2 linked regions of the Priestia megaterium genome follow. The protein of the gene in region 1 interacts with the protein of each later gene in a pairwise test. Links are inferred from orthologs where the notes say so. Each region holds a gene or a part of one and is shown on either strand. Other genes may lie near its edges. The genes, in order: CEQ83_RS24310 and mntR.

Evidence for each region.
Region 2: the proteins of CEQ83_RS24310 (region 1) and mntR interact in binary tests that used the Escherichia coli proteins (3 or more experiments, as listed by UniProt). The link is inferred for Priestia megaterium from one-to-one orthologs.

What each region holds. Positions count from the first base shown.
Region 1 is NZ_CP023317.1:4,724,482-4,736,697, reverse strand. The notes cover bases 3,215-6,074. They hold CEQ83_RS24310 (methionine ABC transporter ATP-binding protein), read left to right. Parts: upstream 3,215-4,061; coding sequence 4,062-5,087; downstream 5,088-6,074. Other genes in these bases: CEQ83_RS24300 (MetQ/NlpA family ABC transporter substrate-binding protein), read left to right, coding at 5,766-6,074; CEQ83_RS24305 (methionine ABC transporter permease), read left to right, coding at 5,080-5,748; CEQ83_RS24315 (thioredoxin family protein), read left to right, coding at 3,343-3,642; CEQ83_RS24320 (toprim domain-containing protein), read left to right, coding at 3,215-3,328. Also shown: CEQ83_RS24340 (acyl-CoA dehydrogenase family protein), read left to right, coding at 1-1,480; CEQ83_RS24335 (arsenate reductase family protein), read left to right, coding at 1,596-1,952; glycine cleavage system protein GcvH, read left to right, coding at 2,088-2,471; CEQ83_RS24325 (YusG family protein), read left to right, coding at 2,551-2,796; more of CEQ83_RS24320, read left to right, coding at 2,978-3,214; more of CEQ83_RS24300, read left to right, coding at 6,075-6,602; CEQ83_RS24295 (carboxymuconolactone decarboxylase family protein), read left to right, coding at 6,724-7,089; Fe-S cluster assembly ATPase SufC, read left to right, coding at 7,328-8,113; Fe-S cluster assembly protein SufD, read left to right, coding at 8,131-9,438; CEQ83_RS24280 (cysteine desulfurase), read left to right, coding at 9,438-10,658; Fe-S cluster assembly sulfur transfer protein SufU, read left to right, coding at 10,648-11,082; Fe-S cluster assembly protein SufB, read left to right, coding at 11,128-12,216. UniProt on the Escherichia coli protein: Part of the ABC transporter complex MetNIQ involved in methionine import. Responsible for energy coupling to the transport system. It has also been shown to be involved in formyl-L-methionine transport.
Region 2 is NZ_CP023317.1:4,236,253-4,248,455, reverse strand. What follows is about bases 5,663-8,509. They hold mntR (transcriptional regulator MntR), read left to right. Parts: upstream 5,663-6,793; coding sequence 6,794-7,225; downstream 7,226-8,509. Other genes in these bases: CEQ83_RS21690 (SA1362 family protein), read right to left, coding at 8,240-8,509; CEQ83_RS21695 (patatin-like phospholipase family protein), read left to right, coding at 7,328-8,209. Also shown: aminomethyl-transferring glycine dehydrogenase subunit GcvPA, read left to right, coding at 1-389; aminomethyl-transferring glycine dehydrogenase subunit GcvPB, read left to right, coding at 382-1,860; CEQ83_RS21720 (rhodanese-like domain-containing protein), read right to left, coding at 1,905-2,288; CEQ83_RS21715 (lipoate--protein ligase family protein), read left to right, coding at 2,519-3,352; more of CEQ83_RS21690, read right to left, coding at 8,510-8,638; CEQ83_RS21685 (DUF1385 domain-containing protein), read right to left, coding at 8,687-9,643; CEQ83_RS21680 (YqhR family membrane protein), read left to right, coding at 9,957-10,493; aroQ (type II 3-dehydroquinate dehydratase), read left to right, coding at 10,615-11,052; CEQ83_RS21670 (M24 family metallopeptidase), read left to right, coding at 11,054-12,112; efp (elongation factor P), read left to right, coding at 12,132-12,203.

The sequences.
Region 1 (12,216 bases):
GTCTCGAGCAGGCGGATTTTCCATCACTCATGGTGCTCATGTAGGAATTGGGTCATTGCCAATCGTCTTATTTGGAACAGAAGAGCAAAAACAAGCATATTTACCTGCTTTAGCGGTAGGGGAAAAAATAGCGGCTTATGCGCTGACTGAACCGGGTTCTGGTTCGGATGCTCTCGGTGCTCGAACAACAGCTCGCCTTAACGCAGAAGGTACACACTATGTGTTAAATGGAGAAAAGCAGTGGATTACGAATGCTGGATTTGCTGATGTATTCGTGGTGTACGCAAAAATTGACGGCGATAAATTTTCTGCTTTTATCGTTGAGCGCGAATTTCCAGGCGTTTCGGTTGGCCCGGAAGAGAAGAAAATGGGAATCAAAAGCTCATCAACCAGAACGTTGATTCTTGAAGATGCGCTTGTTCCAAAAGAAAACGTGCTAGGTGAAATTGGAAAAGGCCATGTGATTGCCTTTAACATTTTAAATATTGGGCGCTATAAGCTTGGAGTTGGAGCAGTTGGAGCAGGGAAACGTGCGTTAGAAATTACGTCTCAATACGTTAACCAGCGTCAGCAGTTTAAAACGCCAATTGCTAAATTCTCATTAACACAAGAAAAGTTAGCCACAATGGCTTCTAAATTGTATGCAACTGAAAGCTCCGTATATCGTACGGTAGGACTTTTTGAAGACCATATGGGCCAGCTTTCAGAAGAACAGCAAAAAGACGGAAAACAAATTGCTGCTTCCATTGCTGAATATGCTATCGAATGTTCATTAAATAAAGTGTTTGCCACGGAAGCTCTTGACTACATTGTAGATGAAGGCGTGCAGCTTCATGGAGGCTACGGTTTTATGAGCGAGTATGAAATTGAGCGTCTGTATCGCGATTCTCGCATTAATCGTATTTTTGAGGGAACAAATGAGATTAACCGTCTTTTAGTACCAGGCACATATTTACGCAAAGCGTTAAAAGGAGAGCTTCCACTGCTTCAAAAAGCACAAACGCTTCAAGAAGAATTGATGATGCTTATGCCGCAGGAAGTAGGAAATGAGCCGTTAGATCAAGAAAAAATGCTTGTGCAAAACGGGAAGAAAATTGCGCTCTTGCTTTTGGGATTAGCTGCACAAAAGTATGGCAAAGAATTAGAAAAAGAACAAGAAATTCTCGTTAATATTTCTGATATGATTAGTAACGTATATGCAATGGAATCTACTGTTTTACGTACTGAAAAAGCCATTTCCAAAACAGGAGTAGATCAAAACAGCTTAAAATTAAAATACACGCAAGTATTCTGCCAAGAAGCATTTAATCGAATCGAAGCAGATGCAAAAGAAACGTTAATTGGCGTTGAACAAGGTGATACGCTTAGAGTCATGCTTTCGTCTCTTCGCAAATTAACTCGCTATACACCAATCAATGTAATTAGCGTAAAGCGCGAGGTTGCAAAAACGCTTCTAGAAGTAGAGAAGTTCACAGTTTAAGGAAAAAGGAGCTCGTTTTGCGAGCTCCTTTTTGTTTAAGAAGCCTCTATCTAGGTAAATGATAAAGGATGTGTTAAAATACGAAAAAAGCTTAAAATAAAGGGTGGTTGACGAAATGTCATTATTTTTTTATTCATATCCAAAGTGCGGTACGTGCCGAAAAGCAAAGAAGTGGCTCGATGATAACGGAGTAGCATATGAAGAAATTCATATTGTAGAAAATCCGCCAACAAAAGAGCAGCTGCAAGCTTACTATCAGAACAGCGGCCTAGAATTAAAAAAATTCTTTAATACAAGCGGTAAAAAATATCGCGAGTTAGGTCTTAAAGATAAAGTAAGCAGTGCGAGTGAAGACGAACTTCTGTCTATTCTTGCGTCAGATGGCATGTTAATTAAGCGTCCGCTGCTAACAGATGGACAAAAAGTAACGCTTGGTTTCAAAGAAGAGCAGTTTGAGGACGTGTGGAAGTAAGTTTTCAAATAGAAAATTTTTACCTTTTACGTTACACTGTTAATAGGAAGTTATTTTAGGTTGTAGAAAGTGTTCTCCACGTTGAAGGCGCTTTTTATATAAACAAATTACGATACATATTTTGGAGGGATTAAGATGAGTACACCAAAAGATTTGCGTTATTCTGAAGAGCATGAATGGGTAAAAACAGAAGGAGACGTTGTCCGCGTAGGTATTACACATTTCGCTCAAGCTGAGCTTGGAGACATCGTATTCGTTGAACTGCCAGAAGTAGGAGCAACAGTAGAAGCTGACGAGCCGTTTGGTAGCGTTGAATCAGTAAAAACAGTTTCTGAGCTTTACGCACCAATTAGCGGTGAAGTTGTAGCAGTAAACGACAACTTAGGCGATAGTCCTGAACTTGTTAATGAATCTCCATACGAAGAAGCATGGATGATTACAATCAAACCATCTGATGCTTCTCAAGTAGACAAGCTGATGACAGCAGAGCAATACGAAGAAATGACAAACGAAGGATAATATTCCTCCATAAATTGTCTTTATGAAAAGTTTTTGACTGGACACTCTATTAGTAAACAAGCTAAAGGAGTGTCTTTTTATGTTTGAAAAACAAAAAATGGACGTTACAGATCGCGTTACAGCTAAATTTCATGACGGCGGTATGAAATTATACGTTGATAAGCAGCCAATTGGTGAAGTTAGCTACGGAACAAGCGGCAATGAATACCGCTTTGAAGAAGGATATTCGCAAGAAAATAATAAGTTCTATCAATACGCGGACGTACAAAAACAAGGTGAAACGCAAAAATATACAGACTGCGATGAAGAAGCAGGATGGTGCTAAACAGTGGCAACTGCCGCTGTTTTTCTTGTTTTATAGAGATAATATGGCCTAAACTGCCTTTTAAAAGAGTTCTTTCTTGCAAATTTCTTTTAAAAAACAGGTGAACTGTGATACATTAACGAATATTGTATAGCATAAAGAAATGATGTTACTATACAACTGACGATTATGGGTGATGAAAATGGGGCTAATTGAAATTGAAAAAGTAATTATTGTCGAAGGAAAGTCAGATAAAAAGCGTATTCAAGATATCATTCGAGAACCAATTGAAATTATTTGTACAAACGGTACGATTAGTTTATCAAAGCTGGATGAAATTATTGACTGTACGTTTAACAAAGAGGTATACATACTCGTTGACTCTGATGATTCAGGGAATAAGCTGAGAAAACAATTTAAACGAGAGCTTCCGGAAGCAGAGCATCTATATATTGATAAAATGTACCGAGAAGTTGCTGCCGCCCCTAGACATCACATAGCAACAGTATTGCTGAGTGCCAATATCGATGTTAATGCAGAATTTTTAACATAAAAGGAATGAGCAACATGCAAGAATGGAGCGAAAAACAGCTGGATGATCAGTTAAAAGAAGGAGAAAGAGCCTTTATCTTTTTCCATACGCCTTTTTGCGGGACATGTCAGCTGGCAAAAAAAATGTTAACCGTGGCAGAAGCGATGCTGCCGGATGTAACCATCGGAATGAGCAATTTAAATTATATGCCTTCAAAAGCAGAATTATTTTCTATTGAAAGCGTACCTTGTTTGATTGAAGTGGAAAATGGTGAAATGGTAAAAAAACTCTACGCGTTTCATTCCATCGAGCACGTACTCGAGGAGCTTCGATAATCAAACGTTTGTTTAAAATGAAGAAATGGAAAGAGAGCGAACCGTTGGGGCTGTTGAAATCTTGGGATATTATCCCAAGAACAAAATCTGTTGACAGCCTATCTGACACATGCTAAAATCACACTCATGAATGTTCATAAATGAATGAATATTTCCCAAAAACAAAATAATTGTTGCGAACTCTTATCAAGAGAGGTGGAGGGACTGAGCCCTGTGAAACCCGGCAACCGTCAGACTAACTGAAATGGTGCCAATTCCTGCAAAGCTATGCGCTTTGAAAGATGAGAGAAAGGATTAAATATCGAGCCTTTCTGTCATGCGCAGAGAGGCTTTTTTAATGGGGAAAATTGTTTTACGGCTTTTTCATCCTATAGGGCAACCTAACATAATTAAGTTTTTATTAAAGAAGGTGAAGAAATATGATTACATTAACAGACGTTACAAAAATTTATCAGGCCAAAAGCGGTCAAGTAACAGCTGTTGATAATGTGAATCTAACCGTTAACCAAGGTGAAATTTACGGAATTATTGGTTATAGCGGAGCGGGGAAAAGTTCTTTGATTCGCTTGCTAAACGGATTAGAAACACCAACGACAGGAACGGTCGAAGTAGCAGGTAATGATATTGGAAAAATTAAAGGCGGAAAACTCAGAAAAGCTAGACAAGAAATTAGTATGGTATTTCAGCACTTTAATATCTTGTGGTCGCGTACGGTACGAGAAAATATTGCCTTTCCGTTAGAAATAGCAGGGATTTCAAAAGAAAAAAGAATGAAACGAGTAGACGAACTTATTAAGCTAGTCGGGCTTGAAGGGCGTGAAGATGCTTATCCATCACAGCTTAGCGGCGGACAAAAGCAGCGTGTTGGGATTGCTCGAGCGCTAGCGAACAATCCAAAAGTATTGCTTTGTGATGAAGCAACATCAGCGCTTGATCCTCAAACCACAGATTCTATTTTAGATCTGTTAGTAGATATTAATGAGAAGCTAGGGTTAACCATTGTATTGATTACTCATGAAATGCACGTCATTCGTAAAATTTGTCATCGAGTAGCCGTTATGGAAAATGGGGCAGTAGTAGAAGAAGGACAAGTGCTAGAAGTATTCAGAAAACCTAAGCAGCCGATTACAAAACGATTCGTTCAACAGATTTCTGAACCAGAGGAAACGTTTGAAACGATTGAACAAGTAAAAGAGCTGTATCCAAGCGGGCAAATTATTCAGCTGACGTTTGTTGGCGGAAAAGCAGAGCAACCGCTCATTACAACGATTTTAAAACAGTTTGATGTAACGATTAATATTTTGCAAGGAAAGATTTCTCATACACAAACAGGTTCATACGGGACGTTGTTCGTTCATTTAGACGGAGAATTAACAGAAGTTAAAAAAGTCATTGCATACATTCATGAGCAGCAGGTAGAAGTGGAGGTAATGACAAATGCTTGAGAAACTATTTCCAAACGTTATTTTAGATGATTTTATTCAAGCGACAAATGAAACACTATATATGACGGCTATTTCAGTTGTAGCCACATTTGTTCTAGGTATTTTATTGGGCTTGCTTTTATTTTTAACGTCCAAAGGACAGCTTTGGCAAAACAAACCTTTATATGCCATTGTGTCGGCGGTTGTAAATATCTTTCGTTCCATTCCATTCATTATTTTAATTGTTTTACTGATTCCATTTACCAAAGCATTGGTAGGAAGTATTTTAGGCGCTAATGCAGCGTTACCGGCTTTAATTGTTGGAGCAGCACCATTTTATGCGCGTCTTGTAGAAATTGGTCTGCGTGAAATTGATAAAGGTGTTATTGAAGCTGCTAAATCAATGGGAGCCACAACAAGCACTATTATCTTTAAAGTGCTGTTACCTGAATCGCTGCCAGCTTTGATTTCCGGTTTGACAGTAACAACCATTGCGTTAGTCGGCTATACGGCAATGGCGGGTGTGATTGGAGCTGGAGGTCTTGGAAACCTTGCATATTTAGAAGGATTCCAGCGCAGCCATAATGACGTAACGCTAGCCGCTACGATCTTAATTTTGATTATTGTATTTATTATCCAACTTATTGGAGATGCGATTACTGCAAAAATTGATAAAAGATAAAGGGAGGATTATTTATTATGAAAAAATGGCTTTCAGCTTTAGCATTAACATCTGCGCTAGTAGTAGGATTAGCGGCGTGTGGATCTAACAATGGATCAAAAGATGAAAAAAAAATTGTCGTGGGTGCATCTAATACGCCTCATGCTGAAATTTTAGAACAAGCAAAACCTATTTTGGAAAAACAAGGAATTGATTTAGAGATTAAAAAATTCCAAGATTACATCTTACCGAACACAGCTCTTGCAAACAATGAAATTGATGCAAACTACTTCCAGCACGTTCCTTATATGAATTCAGTGCTAAAAGATCATAAAGGTGAAAAAGGGTATGATTTCGTAAGTGCCGGTGCCATTCACATTGAACCAATTGGTATCTACTCTAAAAAATACAAAAGCTTAAAAGATCTTCCGAAAAACGGCACAGTTATTATGCGTGATGCAGTAGCAGAGCAAGGACGTATTTTATCGATTTTTGAAAAAGCTGGCGTGATCAAATTAAAACCAGGCGTAAAGAAAACAGACGCACAAATTAAAGATATTGTAGAAAACCCTAAGAATTTAAAATTTAAAGCCGATGTTGAAGGCGGATTGTTACCTCAAATGTACAAAAACAATGAAGGTGACGCTGTTGTTATCAATGCTAACTATGCTATCGATGCTGGTTTAGATCCAGTAAAAGATCCAATCGCAGTGGAAAGCAAAGAAAATAACCCATATGCAAACATCATTACGGTTCACAAAGGTGACGAAAATAAAGATACAGTGAAAGCTTTAGTAAAAGTTCTTCACTCTAAAGAAATTCAAGACTACATTAAAGAAAAATACAAAGGCGGAGTATTGCCGGTAAATAAATAATAGAAGAAAAGCGCTTGCCCACTCTGGGCAAGTGCTTTTTTGTATGCATCAAAACGAATAACTCTTATTTTTCTCACGCATACTAACCGTGAAAACTTTACTGATGATGGGAGCTGACGTTATGCAGCAAGAAGCACGTCATTCAACTGAGCAAGCACTTCATGATTATAAAATGGGTGTTGGGAAATTTAGCGAAAAATTGCCGGAAGTAACAAAAACGTTTAATGCGTTTACTGAAGCATGTTTTGGAGAAGGTTCTCTTTCTAAAAAAGAAAAGCAGTTAATCGCGCTAGGAATCAGCGTAGTAGCTCAAGACGAGTACTGTATGATTTATCATACAAAAGGCTGCATTGATCAAGGTGCAACTGAGCAAGAAATTTTAGAAGCATGCGGAGTATCAGCGGCATTTGGCGGAGGCGCAGCGATGAGTCAGTCCGTTACGCTTGTCCAAGAGTGTGTTTCAGAACTGACTAGCCACACGCACTAAGTAAATAAAGCGGGTAAAAAGCTTGTCTTAGAAGGCTCTATCGAGTCTTTTAAGGCAACTTTTTTATGAGTGGATTTAGTCTTAAAAAACGTACATAATGGTTTAAAACCTTTTGGGTCAAAAGGTTGCTATAAGTTTTCATTTGTTATAAGATTGTAATGAGAATAAAATGAGAATAATTAAAAAGATATAGGTATATCGTTTTTTACTATATACGTCTATAACTGGAGGTTTTAATATGGCAGGGTCAACTTTAACAATTAAAGATCTTCATGTTGCAATTGAAGGTAAAGAAATTTTAAAAGGTGTTAATTTAGAAGTTAAGGGCGGCGAAATCCATGCAATCATGGGACCAAACGGTACTGGTAAATCAACATTATCTTCAGCAATCATGGGACATCCTAAATACGAGGTTACACAAGGAAGCATCACGCTAGACGGCGAAGATGTACTTGAGATGGAAGTAGATGAGCGCGCTCGTGCAGGTCTATTCCTAGCGATGCAATATCCAAGTGAAATCAGCGGGGTAACAAACGCAGACTTCCTACGTTCAGCAATTAATGCTCGTCGTGAAGAAGGCGAAGAAATTTCACTAATGAAATTCATCCGTCAATTAGACAAAAACATGGATTTCTTAGAAATGGATCAAGACATGGCTCAGCGTTACCTAAACGAAGGTTTCTCTGGCGGTGAGAAGAAGCGTAACGAAATTCTTCAATTAATGATGCTTCAACCAGGAATTGCAATTTTAGATGAAATCGACTCTGGTTTAGATATCGATGCGTTAAAAGTTGTATCAAAAGGTATTAATGAACTGCGCGGCAGCGAGTTTGGTTGCTTAATGATCACTCACTACCAACGTTTATTAAACTACATTACACCAGATAAAGTTCACGTTATGATGCAAGGTCGTGTTGTAAAATCAGGCGGACCAGAATTAGCGCAGCGTCTAGAAGCAGAAGGTTATGACTGGATCAAACAAGAATTAGGTATTGAAGACGAAACTGTAGAGCAAGAAGCTTAAGAGTTAGGAGGATCTCTATGACTATTGATACGAAATTACCATTTGATCAAGAGTACATCAGCAGCTTTTCAAAAGAAGCTAATGAACCAAGTTGGCTGCTAGATCTTCGCTTACAAGCTCTTGCGAAAGCAGAAGATCTTGCACTTCCAAAGCCAGATAAAACAAACATTTCGAAATGGAACTTTACTGCTTTTGACAAGCACACTTCACAGGCAAGCACAATCTCATCTGTAGACGAGCTTCCAGAAGTGGTTAAAGCACTGATTGATACAGAAGCGGTTAAGAATCTATATGTTCAGCGTGACCAAACAGCTGCATACTCAACGTTAACAGAAGAGCTAAAATCTCAAGGCGTTATCTTCACAGATATTCAAACAGCTGCTAAAGAGCATAGCGACCTTGTTGAGAAGTACTTCATGAAAGACGGAGTTAAAGTAGATGAGCACCGTTTAACTGCATTAAACGCAGCGTTATTAAACGGGGGTGTATTTGTATACGTTCCTAAAAATGTAGAAGTACAAGAGCCTCTTCAAGCTGTATTTGTCCGTGAAGATGAAGAAGCAGCTTTATTCAACCATGTTATTGTTGTAGCTGAAGACAACAGCTCAGTAACATATGTAGAAAACTACATTGCTACTGCTGAAGAGTCACACGGTGTTGTCAATATCGTGACGGAAGTATTCGCTAACAGCAATGCAAAAGTAACGTTTGGAGCTGTTGACTACTTAGCTAAAGGTACAACTACTTATGTGAACCGCCGCGGCGTAGCGGGCAAAGATGGTCGCATTGAGTGGGCTTTAGGCTTAATGAGTGAAGGAAATACAGTTTCAGAAAATACAACGTATCTAATGGGCGACGGTTCATATGGAGATACAAAAACGGTAACAGTTGGACGTGGAGAGCAGTCTCAAAACTTAACAACAAGTATCGTACACTTCGGAAAACATTCTGAAGGCTACATTTTAAAACACGGCGTTATGAAAGAAAGCGCGTCTTCAATCTTTAACGGTATCGGTAAAATTGAACACGGTGCATCTAAATCAAACGCTGAGCAAGAATCCCGTGTGTTAATGTTAAGTGAAAAAGCACGTGGAGATGCAAACCCAATTCTTCTAATTGATGAAGATGATGTAACAGCAGGACACGCTGCATCTGTTGGACGCGTAGATCCAATTCAGCTTTACTACTTAATGAGCCGCGGTATTCCGCAAACAGAAGCAGAACGTCTAGTTATTCACGGGTTCTTAGCACCAGTGGTAAACGAGTTGCCAATCGAAACGGTTAAAAAACAATTAACGGATTTAATTGAGAGGAAAGTTCGATAATGAATATCTCTGATATTCGTAAACAATTTCCTATTTTAGACCAAGAGGTAAATGGCAGCCCACTCGTTTATTTAGACAGTGCAGCAACTTCACAAAAGCCGCTTGCTGTAATTGAAGCAATTGAGAAGTATTACAAAGAATATAACTCAAACGTACACCGAGGTGTTCACACGCTTGGTACAAGAGCAACAGACGGATACGAAGGCGCTCGTGAAAAGGTTCGTAAGTTTATTAATGCAAAATCAACGGAAGAGATTATCTTTACGCGCGGTACAACGACAGCTCTTAATACAGTAGCTGCAAGCTATGGCCGTGCGAATCTTAAACCTGGTGATGAAATTGTGATTACTTATATGGAACATCACAGTAACATCATTCCTTGGCAGCAAGTTGCCAAGGAAACAGGTGCAACGTTAAAATATATTTCACTAACAGAAGATCATGCACTTTCACTAGAAGAGGTAAAAAGCACGATTACATCTAACACAAAAATTGTATCGATTATGCAAGTATCTAACGTATTGGGTACAATTAACCCAGTAAAAGAAATTGCAGAAATTGCACACGCTAACGGTGCAGTAATGGTTGTGGATGGTGCGCAAAGTACGCCTCACATGAAGGTGGATGTACAAGATTTAGACTGTGATTTCTTTGCTTTCTCTGGACATAAAATGGGCGGACCGACTGGAATCGGCGCTCTTTATGGAAAGAAAGAGCTTCTTGAAAAAATGGAACCAATCGAGTTTGGCGGCGAAATGATTGACTTCGTAAACTTATACGAATCAACGTGGAAAGAGCTTCCTTGGAAATTTGAAGGAGGTACGCCAATCATTGCAGGTGCAATTGGTTTAGGTGCAGCGATTGATTTCTTAGAAGAAGTTGGTTTAGATAACATTCAAGCACATGAGCACAAGCTAGCGCAATATGCACTGGATCGCTTATCGCAAGTAGATGGAATTACGATTTACGGACCGAAAGAGCGAGCGGGTGTTGTGACGTTTAATATTGAAGATGTGCATCCGCACGACGTTGCAACAGTAGTAGACGCTGATGGAATTGCGATTCGTGCAGGTCATCACTGTGCGCAGCCGCTGATGAAATATTTAAACGTATCGTCTACTGCACGTGCAAGCTTCTATCTGTATAACACGGAAGAAGAAGTAGATAAATTGGTGTCATCATTAATAAAAACGAAGGAGTATTTTACAAATGGCTTTTAATAATTTAGATACTCTCTATCGTCAAGTAATTATGGACCATTATAAAAACCCGCGTAATCGTGGAACATTGAATGAAGATACTGTGAACATTCATATGAATAACCCGACGTGCGGAGACCGCATTGAACTTTCTTTAAAAGTAGAGGACGGCAAAGTGGTGGATGCAAAGTTCGAAGGTGAAGGATGTTCAATTTCAATGTCATCAGCTTCAATGATGACACAAGCAATTAAAGGTCAAGAAGTAGACAAAGCGTTTAAAATGGCCCATATCTTCTCTGACATGATGCAAGGTAAAGAGTATGATGATAGTATAGATTTAGGAGATATTGAAGCACTTCAAGGTGTAGCAAAATTTCCTGCGCGTATTAAATGTGCAACACTAGCGTGGAAAGCGATGGAAAAAGGTCTTAACGAACAAAAATAAGACCTTCATTCATTCCCAATCCTATCAAGTAGGGGGTAATAAAAGATGGCTAAAAAAATGCCAGAAATCGGCGATTATAAATATGGATTTTCCGATAAAGACGTATCAATTTTCCGCTCTAAACGCGGTTTAACAAAAGAAATCGTAGAAGAAATTTCTCGTATGAAAGAGGAACCACAATGGATGCTTGACTTCCGTTTGAAATCTCTAGAGCACTTCTACAACATGCCAATGCCACAGTGGGGCGGAGACATGGCAAGCTTAGACTTTGATGAAATTACGTACTACGTAAAACCATCTGAGAAGTCTGAACGCTCTTGGGATGAAGTTCCTGAAGAAATTAAGCAAACGTTTGATAAACTTGGTATTCCTGAAGCAGAGCAAAAATATCTTGCGGGTGTATCAGCTCAGTACGAATCTGAAGTTGTTTATCACAATATGAAAGAAGATCTTGAAGCGCAAGGTATCGTATTTAAAGATACAGATACGGCGCTAAAAGAAAACGAAGATATTTTCCGCGAGCATTTTGGAAAAGTTATCCCGCCAACGGATAACAAATTCTCTGCTCTTAACTCAGCGGTTTGGTCTGGTGGATCATTCATTTACGTACCAAAAGGCGTAAAAGTAGATACACCATTACAAGCTTATTTCCGTATTAACTCTGAAAATATGGGACAGTTTGAGCGTACGTTAATTATTGCTGATGAAGGCTCACACGTCCACTATGTAGAGGGCTGTACAGCACCTGTTTATACAACAAACTCTCTTCACAGTGCCGTTGTAGAAATCATCATCAAAAAAGACGCGTATTGCCGCTATACAACAATTCAAAACTGGGCAAACAACGTATACAACCTTGTAACAAAACGTGCAGTTTGTGAAGCAAACGCAACAATGGAATGGATTGATGGAAACATCGGTTCTAAGTTAACAATGAAATATCCAGCTGTTATCTTAAAAGGCGAAGGCGCACGCGGTATGACATTATCCATTGCCCTTGCTGGTAAAGGACAGCACCAAGATGCTGGTGCAAAAATGATTCACTTAGCACCAAACACATCTTCAACGATCGTATCAAAATCAATTTCAAAACAAGGCGGTAAAGTAACATACCGCGGTATCGTACACTTTGGC
Region 2 (12,203 bases), 490 kb from region 1 along the record:
GCCGCGATAAAGCGACGTCTAACATTTGTTCAAATCAAGCGTTAAATGCTTTAGCAGCATCAGTTGCCATGACAGCTTTAGGCAAGCAAGGTGTAAAAGAAATGGCGCTGCAAAACTTATCAAAAACGCATTATGCATATGAAGCGTTAAAGGCAAAAGGGGTAAATGTAGCATTTGAAGGACCGTTTTTTAACGAACTAGTCGTGAAGCTTCCTGTTTCGGTAACAGAAGCAAACAATCATTTATTAGCATCAAAAATAATTGGCGGTTATGATCTTAGCCGTGATAACCAAGCGCTTGAAAATCACATGCTGCTTGCTTTTACAGAACTCCGTACAAAAGAGGAAATTGACCAACTTGTAAATGAATTGGGGGATCTTCATGCTTAATCAAAATCAATCACTTATTTTTGAAAGCAGTAAAGAAGGGCGAATCGGCTATTCATTGCCGGAGTTAGATGTTCCGCAAGTAAATGCTGAAGAGCTGCTTGGAAAAGCGTATGTCCGTACCGAAGCTCCTGAGCTTCCTGAAGTATCAGAACTCGATATTATGCGTCATTACACCGCGCTTTCAAAACGAAATCATGGAGTGGACTCAGGGTTTTATCCGCTTGGTTCATGTACGATGAAATATAATCCAAAAGTGAATGAACAAGCAGCACGCATTGCTGGGTTAGCGCATATTCATCCGCTTCAAGATGAGCAAACGGTTCAAGGTGCTCTCGAACTTTTATATGATTTACAAGAGCATTTAACAGAAATTACGGGAATGGATGAAGTAACACTTCAGCCAGCAGCGGGTGCTCATGGCGAGTGGACCGGGCTTATGATGATTCGTGCCTATCATGAAGCAAATGGTGAGACGCAGCGAACAAAAGTCATTGTTCCAGACTCAGCTCACGGAACGAACCCTGCTTCGGCAACAGTTGCAGGATTTGAAACGGTAACGGTAAAATCAAATGAACATGGTTTAGTGGACTTAGAGGATTTACGCCGCGTAGTGGGAGAAGATACAGCCGCTTTAATGTTAACAAACCCAAATACGCTAGGGTTATTTGAAGAAGATATTTTAGAAATGGCTGAAATTGTTCACGCAGCAGGTGGAAAACTTTATTATGATGGTGCAAATTTAAACGCAGTATTAAGCAAAGCTCGTCCTGGAGATATGGGATTTGACGTTGTTCATTTAAATCTTCATAAAACCTTTACAGGTCCTCATGGAGGCGGCGGTCCTGGTTCTGGTCCGGTAGGGGTAAAAGCAGATTTAATTCCGTATCTGCCTAAACCAGTGCTTGTGAAAACAGAACAAGGCTATCACTTTGACTATAACCGTCCTCAGTCAATTGGACGCGTAAAGCCGTTTTACGGCAACTTCGGTATCAACGTTCGCGCTTATACGTATATTCGTTCAATGGGTCCAGACGGCTTAAAAGCCGTAACGGAAAACGCTGTGCTAAATGCCAACTATATGATGCGTCGTTTAGCAGAACACTATGAGCTGCCGTTTGACCGTCACTGTAAGCACGAATTTGTTTTATCAGGAAAACGTCAGAAAAAGCTTGGTGTGCGCACATTGGATATCGCGAAACGACTGCTTGATTTTGGCTATCATCCGCCGACTATCTACTTCCCTCTTATCGTAGAAGAGTGCATGATGATCGAACCAACGGAAACGGAGTCGAAAGAAACGCTAGATGCGTTTATCGATGCGATGATTCAAATTGCAAAAGAAGCAGAAGAGACGCCTGAACTCGTACAGGAAGCTCCGCATACAACGGTTGTGAAGCGCCTTGACGAAACGCTGGCAGCGAGAAAACCAGTTCTTCGCTATCAGAAAGAACAGGCTGTTCAAAACGTCTAACAAAAAACCTCGCCCAAAGGCGAGGTTTTTCTATATACATACCATTATTTTTTCTTTTTTACTTTACCGTTCCACATTTTGAAGCCGCCTTTTAAATCATAGATTTCTTGAACACCGTGGCGACGAAGCATTTGTGCTGCACGTCCTGTGCGCATTCCGCTTTGACAATAGATGTACACAGGCTGATCCGCACGAAATTCTTTAATGCGCATACGGAACTGTGAAAGAGGAATATTTCGTGCGCCTAAAATATGTCCGTTTTCGAATTCATTCGGTTCGCGAATATCAACTAGCTGCGCCTTGCGGTAGCCGCTGCGGAATTCTTCTTCAGTTAACGTTTTCATAATGCGACGTTGGATAAAGAACATAACGACAGAGTATATGATGATTACTCCAAGTAAAATGAGTACTGCTGTAATTGCTGACATGCTGATTCTTCCTTTCTTCGACAAAATCCATACTCTTATTATATAAGTGAATGAAATTAGAAGTAAAGCGATTTTGCCTTGAATCTAGCGTATTTCTTCCCCGAAATGAAAAAACTACCACATTTGAATTCGTAGTTTTATGTTGCTCTTTGCTTTTCCTTAGCTCAATCTTTTGGTAGACTAAAAAACGGATTTATTTTTTATATTACATATAGCTGAGGATGAGGTAGATGAAAGCAAAGTGGAGATTTATTGATTCCAACAACCGTTCGCCTTATTACAATATGGCGTTAGATGAAGCGTTATTAGAATGGCATAGTAAAGGAGAAATTCCACCTACGATTCGTTTTTACGGATGGAACCCTCCAACGCTGTCGATCGGTTATTTTCAAAAAGCTGAAAAAGAAATTAACTTTGATAAAGTAAAAGAATTAGGATTAGGCTTTGTGAGACGTCCAACGGGCGGCAGGGGCGTGCTTCATGATGAAGAGCTTACTTACAGCGTCATTGTATCTGAAGAGTATCCTAATATGCCTAAGACAGTTACAGAGGCATATCGCGTCATCTCTGAAGGTTTACTGGAAGGATTTCGTTCGTTAGGGCTCGAGGCTTATTTTGCTATTCCTCGTTCAGAAGAAGAAAAAAATAGCTTAAAAAACCCTCGTTCGTCCGTGTGCTTTGATGCTCCTTCTTGGTATGAACTTGTTGTAGAGGGCCGCAAAATTGCTGGAAGTGCCCAAACTAGACAAAAAGGAGTTATTCTACAGCACGGCTCTATTCTGTTAGAGATTGATGAAGATAAATTATTCAGCGTGTTTAATTATCCAAATGACCGCGTGAAAGAAAGAATGCAGCGCGCATTTCGTTCTAAAGCGGTAGCCATCAATGCAATTGCGGGCCGCAAAATTTCTATCGAAGAAGCAAAAGAAGCGTTTTATAAAGGATTTGCTTCTGCTCTTGATATCGATTTAGAACCGTATACACTGTCTGAAGAAGAGGAAGCATATGTAGAAGAACTAGCGCGCACAAAGTACGGATCGGATGAATGGAACTTTAAGCGCTAAACGAATGCGGATGGTAAATAGATAAAAGTGCAACTTCTTATAAGTTGCACTTTTTATTGGAATTTTTAGAAACAATGCTTGGCTAATAGAATACATAGGGAAGAAAAGTCAAACACTTTTTTTACGAAAAAAAAAATATTTCACTTGACACCCTTCTATATGTAGATGTTTGGAGAAGTGTCAAATACTATATATTGAATTCGTCCAAGCCGTGTGGTAAGTTATTGATAGTTGATTGAAAAACTCTATTTCCTTTAAAAGGAAATAGAGTTAATAAATTTATAGATGTTCGATAGGTAAGGAGTTGTGAGAATGACTGTTTTGTTAAATCAAAAAGTGAATATGAATGTTGAAAAGCTCAATTCAGATATTGAACGCTTTCCGCAAGTACATCCGATTACACCGGATATGAAGTTAACTCATAAAGGTGTTTCAAGATTGGTAATGTTAGACCGCTATGCGTTTAAAGATACGGAAAAATTAACGTTATCAGAAGGAGATTTTGTTGTTCTAACTGTAAAGGAAGACCCAAAATTTCCAGCACGAGGACTTGGCTATGTGGAAAGCATTAATTTTGAGCAAAAAACCGCTGTTGTCAAGGTAGAAGATGAGTTTAGAGGAGCTTTATCACCTGAAGAAGCAGAAAATGGGTTAATTACTCGTTCTTTAGATGTCATTGAAAAACCTCTAGAGGTCTTCTATGAGCAAATTGCAAAACGTAATGCAACAGGATTAGCTTCTGTGGAAAAAACAGAAGAAAAGCGCAAAGAGTGGTTTGAAAAGTTCTATCAAGAGCTTGTTCAGCTAAACTTTGTACCCGCTGGCCGCGTTCTTTACGGTGCAGGTGCTGACACGGACGTAACGTACTTTAACTGTTACGTAATGCCTTATGTAAAAGATTCACGTGAAGGTATTTCAGAACACCGCAAACAAGTAATGGAAATCATGAGCCGCGGAGGCGGTGTTGGAACGAATGGTTCAACTCTTCGCCCGCGCAACACGCTGGCTCGCGGTGTAAACGGCAAATCATCTGGTTCGGTTTCATGGTTAGATGATATTGCTAAACTGACGCATCTTGTTGAGCAAGGTGGGTCGCGTCGTGGGGCTCAAATGATCATGCTTGCCGACTGGCATCCTGACATTGTAGAGTTTATTATTTCTAAAATGCAAAACCCTCGCATTTTACGTTTCTTAATTGAAAACACAAATGACGAAATGATTAAAAAGCACGCGCAAGATAAATTGAAGTTCACGCCGCTAACAGAGTCTGAAGAAGCAATGTACCAAGGAATCATTAACTATAAACAAATTCCTGGTCTTGGTGGATTTAATGAAAAAATCATTAAAGATGCAGAAGAAAAGCTGCAAACTGGCGGAACGTACAGCGTTCATAACTCAGAGTTTTTAACAGGAGCAAACATTTCTGTATGCTTAACAAAAGATTTTATGGATGCTGTTGAAAACGACGGTGAATACGAACTTCGCTTCCCAGACGTAGAAAGCTATTCAAAAGAAGAAATGGCTAACTACAATGAAAACTGGCACGAAGTAGGCGACGTGCGCGAGTGGGCAAAACAAGGAAACAAAGTTCGTACGTACCGTACTATCCGTGCAAAAGAGCTATGGAACTTAATTAATATTTGTGCAACGTACTCAGCTGAACCAGGCATTTTCTTCTTCGACAATGCCAATGACATGACAAATGCTCAAGCATATGGTCAGCACGTTGTTGCAACGAATCCATGTGGTGAATAGTTTGCCTCATGTAAAACATTGCGGAATAAAGCAGGAACCCTGAGATGGGAATCTGAACCGAAGGCTAAACGTAAAGGTTTAGTCAGGGGCAACGCATAGAAGCTGATCCTGTATAACAGACTATAATGCTTCCACGAGGCCGCAACGTTACAATTTTAAAGCTTTGAAAAAGTACTTGAGAGAAATGGCTGAATAATTGTAACGAAAACGTATGCTGAACTTACGTAAATATGAAGCGTAAGAGGTAGAGGATAAAAAGCCTTTACGATAACAAATTTGGAACAACCACTTGCACCATTCTCTGTTTGTAACTTAGCTGCTGTTAACTTAGCGCAAATGGCAGATAAAGAAACAAAAACAGTTAACTTTGAAAAGCTACGTCAAACGGTTGAAACGGGCGTTAGAATGCAAGATAACGTTATTGATGCAACTCCTTATTTCTTAGAAGAAAACCAAAAGCAAGCGCTTGGCGAACGCCGCGTTGGTCTTGGTGTAATGGGTCTTCACGATCTTCTTATTTATTGTGAAACAGAATACGGCTCTGACAAAGGCAATGAGTTAGTAGATAAAGTGTTTGAAACAATTGCCACGACGGCTTACCGCGCGTCTGTAGAGCTTGGAAAAGAAAAAGGAAGCTTCCCGTTCTTAGTGGGCGAAACAGATGCTGAAACGGCTTCTTTACGTGAAGCATTCACAAATACAGGCTTCATGAAAAAAATGCCTGAAGATATTCGTGAAAACATTAAAGAGCACGGTATTCGAAACTCTCATTTATTAACAGTAGCGCCAACAGGCAGTACTGGAACGATGGTTGGAGTATCAACGGGTCTTGAACCTTATTTCTCATTCTCATACTTCCGAAGCGGTCGTTTAGGTAAGTTTATTGAAGTGAAAGCTGATATCGTTCAAGAGTATTTAGATCAGCATCCAGAAGCAGATCCAAACAATCTTCCTGAATGGTTCATTTCAGCTATGGAACTTGCACCACAAGCTCACGCGGACGTGCAATGTGTGATTCAGCGCTGGATTGATAGCTCAATTAGTAAAACAGTAAACGCTCCTCGTGGTTACACGGTAGAGCAAGTTCAAAAAGTGTACGAGCGTCTGTATAAAGGCGGAGCAAAAGGCGGTACGGTGTACGTAGACGGAAGCCGTGATGCACAAGTCTTAACGCTAAAAGCAGAAGAAAATACGTTTGATGAAGAAATTGAAGCGCCAAAAGAAGAAACAAAACCACACGTTGTGTTAGTTGATACAATTAATGAAATTCGTTCAACTGATGTAACAATCGGTTCTGAAGTAGGTAATACGTGTCCGGTTTGCCGTCAAGGAACGGTAGAGGAAATGGGCGGATGCAACACATGTACAAACTGTGGTGCACAGCTGAAATGCGGCCTTTAATTTTTAATCATGATTGACTAGTAAAAGCTGACTCAAGTGAGTCGGCTTTTATTATGTATGAAAATGGGGCATAAATAAGAAGCGGGAGAGAACGGTTCTTGTATTTGAATAAGCATTGTAGTATGATTTTAATTGAATGTCTTTTATCCAGTTTTATCTTATGACATCGCTTTATTTACACGTTTTTTTCACATAGATTATCAAACATGAACACGATATCACTATAAGAAACAGACATTTATGACTTATTATTAGCAATACATAATATTAATTGGGGGAGATTTCATGCCTACACCGAGTATGGAAGATTATATTGAACAAATATATATGCTAATTGAAGATAAAGGATACGCTCGAGTGTCTGATATTGCTGATGCATTGGCGGTTCACCCCTCATCTGTAACAAAGATGGTTCAAAAACTAGACAAAGATGAGTACTTAATTTATGAAAAATATCGAGGCCTTGTTTTAACAGCTAAGGGACAGAAGATTGGAAAACGTCTTGTTTATCGCCACGAGCTCTTAGAGCAGCTATTGCGAATCATTGGCGTGGATGAGAAGAATATTTATGATGACGTAGAAGGAATTGAACATCATTTAAGCTGGAATTCCATTGATCGAATTGGGGACTTGGTTCAATACTTTGAAGAAAATCATAACCGTATTCAAGATCTTCGCAATGTACAGAAACGAAATGAAGAAGAGCAAAAATTATAAGGAAAAAGCAGCGGCCAATAGCGTCACTGCTTTTTTTCTTTTTATCATAACTTGTTGCTGAGTCGACTACAAATGTAGAGTAGGTAGTTTGGAGGAGAGGCTGTGTACGTCGACGGAGTATTTTCAGGTGGCGGTATTAAAGGGCTTGCACTGATTGGTGCGTTACAAGCTCTAGAAGAAAAAGGCTTTATTTTTCGCCGGTTAGCGGGAACGAGTGCGGGTTCCATTATTTGTGCATTTGTAGCAGCTGGTTATACAAGTGAAGAAATCGTTGAAATGATGAATGAAATTGAGTTATCTTCTTTCCTAGATCAAAGAATGTCCTTTTTACCATCGAGCTTGACAAAATGGCTGTTTTTATATTGGAAAATGGGATTATATAAAGGAGAAAGGCTTGAAAAGTGGATTGCTGAGAAGTTGCGGAGCAGAGGAATTCGTACATTTGCTGATTTGCCTGATCAGTCGCTGCGTATTATTGCGTCAGATTTGACCAACAGTACGATGCTTGTTCTTCCAGATGATTTGCCTAAATATCACATTGATCCGAATCGTTTTTCTGTAGCAAGAGCCGTTCGGATGAGCTGCAGCATTCCATATTTTTTTGAGCCGGTTAAATTAAAATCTACTCCAAGCAGTTTAATAGTCGACGGGGGAGTGTTAAGCAACTTTCCAATTTTTTTATTTGATGATGATAAAAGTTTGAAGAAACGACCGGTAATTGGTGTGAAGCTGAGTCCGAAGGACGAAGAGAGAGAACGGAATAAAATTAAAAATGCCGTTGGTTTATTCAGTGCGCTTTTTGAGACGATGAAAGATGCGCACGATGCAAGACATATTTCAAAACGTCACGAAAAAAATATTATCTTTTTACCTGTTAATCAAGTTTTTGCGACAGAATTTACCCTCACAGAAGAACGGAAGGAAGAGCTGATTGCGTTTGGCAAAAAGCGTACAAGGGCATTTTTGAAAAAATGGTGCTATTAAAAAAACAAGGAGGCTTTTCTCCTTGTTTTTTTAAAAGAATGCTCTATTTTTCTTTTTTCCTTTTTTACCTTCGATGACGGTCAAGTGTGAGTTGTTTTTCTTTTTCTTTAGCGGTTTCGTTGATTTGGATACCGGGCGCTTATTTGAGCTTCGGTACGTATGCATATCAACTTTGTTGCTTCCTCGCTCTTTTTCTTTTTGACGCAGTTTCGATTGCTTTACTGCGCGCACATAGCCTCTATCTTGACCTTTTGTCTGAGAAGGGCGGAGAATAAACCGATAAACTAAGTAAAACAAAATGATAAACAGAAAAATATAACCTGCTTGACGTAATAAAACAGCTGGATCTGTAATCAACGTAAATGCAAAGCCAATGACTCCTAACCCGATTAGACCATATACAAGTGGTTTCACGAATGGACGTCTCATTTTGTTCACCTCCTAAAATAGTAAAAAAAGAAAGCAAAACGGTGTGGATTAGACAACTTGTTCGTCAGTGGTAGAAGAAAGTTCATTTTCAACGCGTAAAAGTTCTTTAAATGAAGCAATCGCAACTTCAACTTGATCATCTTTTGGTTCTTTGGTTGTTAAAAGCTGAAGCCATAAACCGGGATAACCTAAAAAGCGAAGAAGAGGGACATGACGAACTTTATTGGTTAACTGTAACACTTCAAATGATAAACCAAGGACAACTGGAATTAATGCAAGGCGATCCACAATTCGTAACCAAAGAGGATCCGTTGGAACTAGTAGGTAGACAAACATTCCTACAACTACGGTAAAGAGGATAAAGCTACTTCCGCAGCGATAATGAAGTCGAGATTGTGCTTGAACGGCTTCTACCGTAAGTTCAGCATTGTTTTCATATGCATTAATGACCTTGTGTTCTGCTCCATGATATTGAAACACCCGTTTAATAAGTGGCGTTTGTGAAATCACATAAATATAGCCAAGGAGCAATAATAGTTTAAATACTCCTTCAATAAAAACTTGAGCTACACTTGAAGTGAAAACAGGACGTGTCAATTGTGCTAAAAACACAGGAATCAATGTAAATAGTACTTTCCCGAAAAGAAAGGATATTACACCAATAGTTGCAACGCCAAATATTAAAGATAGTTTTGATTCTTTTTTCTCTTTTTGTTGTTCTGCTGCTACTTGAGCATCATCTTCTGGATTCACGTCATAGCGTTCAGAGGAAAAGTTCAAGTGCTGCGTACCGTTTGCACTGGCTTCAACAATAGCAGCAATTCCTCGTAAAAAAGGAATTTTTTTTAAAGCAGTGAGTACGGAATTTGATTTTCTTTTTGAATGAAAATAATCAATAGATTGATCTTTGCGGCGAATAGCCGTCACCATCATACGTTTGCCACCGAACATGACACCTTCTATAACGGCTTGACCACCATACGCAGGTTTTTGTAATTTAGACATTTCAGGCACCAACCTAACTTAACTAGACTAGACTTCTTAGTATTTTATATTCTACAGCAAAATCAAATAAACCTCTAGGCGGATGCATGTTATCTAGTTTAGCCAATATTTTTCATCTCCACACCCTTCATATGAATTTTTTTCCTTTCATTTATAAAATTTGTTTATGAAACTCTGTGCGAAGTAGTTTTAAAATGTCTCTGCGATATCAGGCGCCCTTCTTGCGTATAGGAAGAGTAATAAACGTAAAAACTTAGAAATGAGTCGGTAGGAAATGAGAAAAAAGTTCATACTACATCAAGAGGTGATTAATATGTCAGAACCTAAAGAACAGCATGAAAAAAAACAGGATAACCAACCTACGCATAAACAGGAAATATCTTTTTTATTTAAAGCCATCTTTATTTCCTTTTTTGGAGGGGTTTTCTGGAGCTTTATTGGCTATTTAAATTATCTGTTTAGCTTTAGTGTTATCAATCCAAATATGCTTTTAGATCCATGGGCATTAGGTGATTGGAAGGATAAAGGAATAGGTGTTATCGTCAGTATTTTTCTCATAGGGGTATTATCTATTGTTGTCGGGTTGTTATACTACGTCCTATTAAAGAAGTTTAAAACAATTTGGATAGGTTTTGCTTACGGCTTATTATGGTGGGCAATCGTATTCGTTGTTTTGAATCCGCTCTTTCCTAACTTGAAAACAATTGGAGAGCTTCCAGCTAACACAATTATTTCATCCCTCTGTATTTATATTTTATATGGTGTATTCATCGGATATTCCATTTCTTTTGAAGCGGCAGAGCTTCAAACAAAAGATGAATCTACAGATTTTCAAACGGCGAATAAGTAGTGTGAATGTTCCAACGTATGCTAATATATTCTATATAATGATTTAAAAAGAAAAATAAAGTGTAAATTCACACAAGTGAGCTGCATAAAGGGTTCGTAGTAGGGGAGAGTGTTGAAATAAGATGAATAAGATTTTAGTAATAAACGGTCCTAATTTAAACCGTTTAGGCGTACGCGAACCAGCGGTATATGGGACAGATAATCTTCAAAATCTTGAAGAGAAGCTTCAGCGAGCAGGCAGAGACCATGGGGTAGAAGTTGAGTGCGTACAGTCTAATCACGAAGGTGTAATTATCGACTGGATTCACGAAGCGGATGAGAAGTTTGATGGGATTATGATCAATCCTGGTGCTTTTACTCACTACAGTTATGCCATTCGAGATGCGATTGCCAGTATATCTGTTCCTGTTATTGAAGTGCATATTTCGAACGTACATAAGCGTGAAGAGTTTCGCCACCATTCGGTGACGGCACCTGTTACGCATGGTCAAATTGTCGGGTTAGGTTTATACGGATACGAGCTTGCTCTGCAGGCACTTTTACAATTAAGGGGGAAATAAAATGAAAATCGAAAAACTACGCGAACAGTTTTCAAAGTTGAATGTAGACGGTGTTGTCGTTACAAGTGAATATAACAGACGCTATATGACCAATTTTACAGGATCTGCTGGTGTCGTTATCATTTCTGAAGACAAAGCGGCATTTGTAACAGATTTTCGTTATGTTGAACAAGCAACTAGTCAAACAGAAGGTTTTGATATCGTTCAGCACAAGGGTCCTATTGTAGAAGAAGTAGCGAATGTAGTGAAACAATTTGGAATTAAAAAGCTTGGTTTTGAACAGAATTATGTTACATATGGACAGCATCAATTATTTGATAAGCATATCGGAGCGGAACTTGTTCCAATCTCGCACGCAATCGAAAACTTACGCTTGATAAAGAGTGACTCAGAGATTAAGATATTAAAGGAAGCTGCAAAAATAGCAGATGCAGCATATGAACATATTTTAACCTTTGTTCGTCCTGGTTTAACAGAGCTTCAAGTATCGAATGAACTGGAGTTCTTTATGAGAAAACAAGGCGCAACATCTTCATCTTTTGATACAATTGTTGCTTCAGGGCATCGCGGGGCTTTACCGCATGGTGTTGCTTCTGACAAAGTAATTGAAAAAGGCGAACTTGTAACGCTTGATTTTGGCGCATACTATAATGGTTACTGTTCAGATATCACACGAACATTTGCCGTCGGTGAAGTAAGTGATAAGCTAAAAGAAATTTATAATGTCGTACTGCAAGCAGAGCTTAACGGAATGAACGGTATCAAAGCAGGTATGACGGGTAAAGAAGCAGATGCGCTAACGCGTGATTATATTACAGAACACGGATACGGCCAGTATTTTGGACATTCGACCGGTCACGGCGTAGGGTTAGAAGTACACGAAGGCCCATCGCTTTCTGTGAAATCTACAGATGTACTGCAGCCAGGTATGATTGTAACCGTTGAACCAGGTATTTACATACCAGACTTAGGGGGCGTTCGTATTGAAGATGATACGGTCGTCACAGCAGAAGGTAATGAGGCATTATCGCACTCATCAAAAGAGTTCATTATTTTATAAAATGTAGGAGGATTTCTTCATGATTTCAGTAAATGATTTTCGTACAGGTTTGACAGTAGAAGTAGACGGGGGTATTTGGCGTGTAATGGAT